DNA from 2 places in the Streptomyces sp. GLSS-08 genome. Region 1 is predicted to be linked to the other one. Evidence: riboswitches for the same ligand, from Rfam matches in the RefSeq annotation. Region 1 holds a riboswitch; the other holds the start of a gene.
The links. A riboswitch is a leader RNA that binds a small molecule or an ion and turns the genes downstream of it on or off. The one in region 1 is predicted to bind glycine.

Region 1 (2,444 bases):
CGTGTCGGCGGCCGACGCGTCCAGCGCCTCGATGTCGGCCTCGACGCCGAAGGCGGTCCAGACGGCGCCCAGCTGCTTGCGCCCGGTGGTCTCGTCGCAGGCCATCGACACGTGGTCGGCGTCGACGAGGTGCAGGTTGACCCCGCCCTCGCGGGCGGCGGCCACGATCGCGGCGGCCCGGCCCGGCACCCGCGCGGTCAGCGTGTCGAAGTAGGAGCCGTGGACGACCTCCACTCCGCCGGCCTCCAGGCCCGCGGCGAGGATCGTGGCGTAGCGGTGCGTACGCCGGGCGATCGTCCTGAGCCCCTCGGGGCCGTGGTAGACCGCGTACATGCCCGCCATCACGGCGAGCAGCACCTGGGCGGTACAGATGTTGCTGGTGGCCTTCTCGCGGCGGATGTGCTGCTCACGGGTCTGCAGGGCGAGGCGGTACGCCTTGTGCCCGTCCGCGTCGACGGACACGCCGACGAGCCGGCCCGGCAGGCTGCGGGCGAACTTCTCGCGCACCGCCATGTAACCGGCGTGCGGCCCGCCGAAGCCCATCGGGACGCCGAAGCGCTGGGTGGTACCGACCGCGATGTCGGCACCGAGGTCGCCGGGCGCGGTGAGCAGGGTCAGAGCGAGCAGGTCCGCGGCGACGGTGACCACCGCGCCGAGCTCGTGCGCCTGGTCGATCAGGGGCTTGATGTCGCGTACGGCACCGGAGGCACCCGGGTACTGGACCAGTACGCCGTTGATCTCGCGGCCGGCGACGTCGGCCGGAATGCCCTCGCTCAGGTCGGCGACCACGACCTCGGCGCCGGTCGGCTCGGCGCGGGTCTCGATGACGGCGATGGTCTGCGCGAGGGTGTCCGCGTCGACGAGGAAGAGGCCCTTCTTGTTCTTGCCCATGCGCCGGGACAGCGCCATCGCCTCGGCGGCGGCGGTGCCCTCGTCGAGCAGCGAGGCGCCGGACGTCGGCAGGCCGGTCAGCTCGGCGACGACGGTCTGGAAGTTCAGCAGCGCCTCCAGGCGGCCCTGCGAGATCTCCGGCTGGTAGGGGGTGTAGGCGGTGTACCAGGCCGGGTTCTCCATGACGTTGCGCAGGATCACCGGCGGCGTGAAGGTGCCGTAGTAACCGAGGCCGATCATCGAGTCGAGCACCTCGTTGCGGTCCGCGAGGGAGCGCAGCTCGGTCAGTACCTCGGCCTCGGTGCGGGCTCCGGGCAGCTCGAGCGCGTCGGCGTTCTTGATGACGTCCGGCACCGCGGCGGCCGTCAGCTCGTCGAGCGAGCCGTATCCGACCTGCGCGAGCATCTTGGCCTGGGCCTCGTGGTCGGGCCCGATGTGGCGCTGCTCGAAGGGGATGCCCTGTTCGAGCTCGGAGAGCGGAATGCGATGGGCGGTCATTGCGGAGGCCTCCTGGTCTGACGCGACCTTCGGGGGGTACCACGACGCGGGTACCCCGACGGCCTCCCCCTCTGTCATCTCAAACCTGAGAGCTTCACCGGCCCGCCGTAGCTGACGACCCGGTTTTCACCGTCGGTGAGGACGGGAGCCGACGACACCCGCCCTGCTTTCCAGAGTGACCTCGTCCGTGCGGTACGTGTGCCTGAGAGATTCCGGGGAGGATTTGCTCCTTCGGCGCCTCCGGTCTCGCCGGAGGACTCTCCCGCACGGGGTCAGCAGCCGTTTGCCAGCCTACCAGCGAGGACAGCGCACGGGCTTTCGAGTGGCCACCTTCCTGAATGTGCTCTTTCGTAGTGCTTACGGATGAGTTTTGCGCCCACGAGGAGGGCCCGTGCAGACCGACATCGATCCGCGCAACCTGATCGGCCGCAAGGCGTTCGACCGCAAGGGCACCAAGATCGGCACGGTCGACGAGGTGTACCTCGACGACGCCACCGGGATGCCCGAGTGGGCGGCCATACGCACGGGTCTGTTCAGCCGGGACGCCTTCGTGCCGCTGGAGCCCAGCGAGGTCGTGGAGGGCACGCTCCGGGTCCCCTTCGACCGTGCCCTCATCAAGGACGCGCCCGACTTCGGTGTCGGCCGCCACCTCTCTCCGGAACAGGAACTCCAGCTCTACCACCACTACGGGCTCGACCTGGCGTCCCCTCCCCCGCCGGACCGCGACTTCGGCACGCTCGCCGGTTCGGACGAGGCCTGACCGGCCCGTCCCCCTGACACCTCCTCCGCATCCGTCCCACCCGGCACCGGCCAGGCGGCCTCCGCCGGGACCGCGGTCTGTGGCGCCCCCGCGACCAGGGGCAGCGGGTCCGCCGGCTCCAGTGCGGGATCCTCGGTCCGGAACGTCCGCACCCGCCCCGGTTGCGAGTACGGCGTCTCGAACCGCACGGTCACCCGCCCGAGTCCACTGCCCTGGACCCAGCCGTGCCCGTACTCGGCGTGCCGTACGTCGTGCCCGGCGGGCCAGCGCCGCTCGGCCGGCCGGGCCGGCTCCC
Region 2 (2,444 bases), on a different contig from region 1:
GGATCCACAGGAAGCTGCGGCCGAGGACCTCGACGATCCGGGCACCGGCCGACGGCACTCCGAGGGACGCGGAGAGGACCTCCTCCAGTTCGTTGCCTGGCCATCCGCCGTGCGGATGGGGGTGCGGGTACGCCTGTGCCGGGAAGTCCATCTGTCTACCGCCTGCTGTGAACCGCTGTTCCGGCTGGAAACCCTAACCGGTGGGCGCGTACGGGGGGTCAGTCGCCGAAGTCGATCCGGCGCAGCACGTCCGCCGCCGCCCGGTCGATGAGGACCGCCGAGCCGCAGCCCTGCGGCAGATCCCCCTTCTCGACGGACCGCAGCAGCAACCCGGCCGCCCGGCGGTGGCGCAGGAACGCGTAGCGCGAGACGCCGCGCCCGCGCTCGCGCTGGCCGTCCAGGGCGGTGTCCGGCGCGACGTCGAGGAGCAGCAGGTGCAGGGTGCCGCCCCGGCGGCGGGCCTCGCGGGCGAGCCAGCGGCGCACCCAGACCTGTGTGCCGCAGTCGTGCACGACGACGCCGGCGCCCGAGCGCAGCGTGCGGTGCAGCCCGGTGTAGTGCGCGAGCCGGACGACGGGGCGGTAGAGCGCGTACGGCAGGAAGCGGGACAGCCGGGTGTCCCAGCGGTCGCGGGTGTCCTGGGAGTCGACGCGCGCGCCGCGCACGGCCCGGCGCATCAGCGTCGACTTGCCGCTGCCGGGCAGACCGGTCACCACGACCACGTCGGACGCGCCGAAGGACAGGCCGTGCGGGCTGTGTCCCGCGCGCTCGCGCAGATCGCGGACGACGGGTCCCGGCATCGGTCCGCACGCCTCCCGGGCCGGGACACCGGGCTGTTCGGGCAGCGCGAGTCCCGAACCCGTCACGTACGCCGTGGTCCTGTTCACCCTGATCGTCCTCCCCCTCGGATCCGGAGTCCCATCCCATTCGAGTGTAAAGAGAAGGTAATGCGGAACGCCTCTCGTTTCCGTCCTCGTCCTGCCACAGACCGGTCACAGGTCCTTTGCCGCCGGCCGGACAGGGCGCCCCTGCCGGGTTTCACGGATGCGTGCAATGATGTGCCCGCCAACTGCATACCGGCCGCTTGAATCCGCGCGGGAGAGTCCCGGGGCATCGGTCCCCGGGCGCCGAAGGAGCAAGTCCCTCCCTTGAATCTCTCAGGCCCCGTTACCGCGCGGGCGAGGCACATCTGAAAAGCGGGCCGCTGACCAGTGGCTCCACCCAAGGTGCAAGTCACGACCACCGGTTCGCCGGGTCGTGATGAACCTCTCAGGTTCCGATGACAGATGGGGAGGAACGACCTCGCCGTCATGCCTTGGGAGCCCCACCGATGAGCAGTAACGCCCCCCGTCACACCGCGCTCGACGCCCTGCACCGCTCGCTCGGCGCGACGATGACCGACTTCGCCGGCTGGGACATGCCCCTGCGCTACGGCTCCGAGCGCGACGAGCACCTCGCCGTGCGCACCCGGGCCGGTCTCTTCGACCTCTCCCACATGGGCGAGATCACGGTCACCGGACCGCAGGCCGCCGCCTTCCTGAACTTCGCCCTCGTCGGCAACATCGCCTCGGTCGGGGTCGGCCGCGCCCGCTACACCATGATCGTCCGCCCGGACGGCGGCATCCTCGACGACCTGATCGTGTACCGGCTCGGGGAGCAGGAGTACATGGTGGTCGCGAACGCCTCCAACGCCCAGGTGGTGCTGGACGCGCTGACGGAGCGGGCCGCCGGTTTCGACGCCGAGGTGCGCGACGACCGCGACGCGTACGCGCTGATCGCGGTCCAGGGCCCGGAGTCCCCCGGCATCCTCAAGTCCCTCACCGACGCCGACCTCGACGGCCTCAAGTACTACGCGGGTCTGCCCGGCACGGTCGCGGGCGTCCCGGCGCTGATCGCGCGCACCGGCTACACCGGCGAGGACGGCTTCGAGCTGTTCGTGGCGCCGGCCGACGCCGAGAAGCTGTGGCAGGCGCTGACCGAGGCGGGCACCCCGGCCGGACTCGTCCCCTGCGGGCTGTCCTGCCGCGACACGCTCCGCCTGGAGGCGGGCATGCCGCTGTACGGGCACGAGCTGACGACGTCGCTCACCCCCTTCGACGCGGGCCTCGGACGGGTCGTGAAGTTCGAGAAGGAGGGCGACTTCGTGGGCCGGGAGGCCCTGTCCGCGGCCGCCGCCCGCGCGCAGGACGACCCGCCGCGCGTGCTCGTCGGGCTCGTCGCCGAGGGCCGCCGCGTGCCGCGCGCCGGCTACTCCGTCGTCGCCGGCGGTGAGGTGATCGGCGAGGTCACCTCCGGCGCGCCCTCCCCGACGCTCGGCAAGCCGGTCGCCATGGCGTACGTCGACGCCACGCACGCCGCTCCCGGCACGGCCGGTGTGGGTGTGGACATCCGGGGCAGCCACGAACCGTTCGAGGTCGTGGCGCTGCCGTTCTACAAGCGCCAGA

Region 2: linked by a shared signal. The riboswitch ahead of gcvT (glycine cleavage system aminomethyltransferase GcvT) and the one ahead of gcvP (aminomethyl-transferring glycine dehydrogenase) in region 1 are both predicted to bind glycine.

Annotation. Positions count from the first base shown of each region.
Region 1 is NZ_JBWJAQ010000034.1:10,166-12,609, reverse strand. It holds gene gcvP (aminomethyl-transferring glycine dehydrogenase) at 1-1,389, opposite strand, end outside; glycine riboswitch at 1,570-1,664, opposite strand; gene AC0ZLC_RS33055 (PRC-barrel domain-containing protein) at 1,781-2,149, shown strand; gene AC0ZLC_RS33050 (DNA polymerase IV) at 2,074-2,444, opposite strand, start outside.
Region 2 is NZ_JBWJAQ010000024.1:69,863-72,306, forward strand. It holds gene AC0ZLC_RS30175 (enhanced serine sensitivity protein SseB) at 1-151, opposite strand, end outside; gene AC0ZLC_RS30180 (AAA family ATPase) at 219-893, opposite strand; glycine riboswitch at 1,086-1,183, shown strand; glycine riboswitch at 1,184-1,296, shown strand; gene gcvT (glycine cleavage system aminomethyltransferase GcvT) at 1,331-2,444, shown strand, end outside.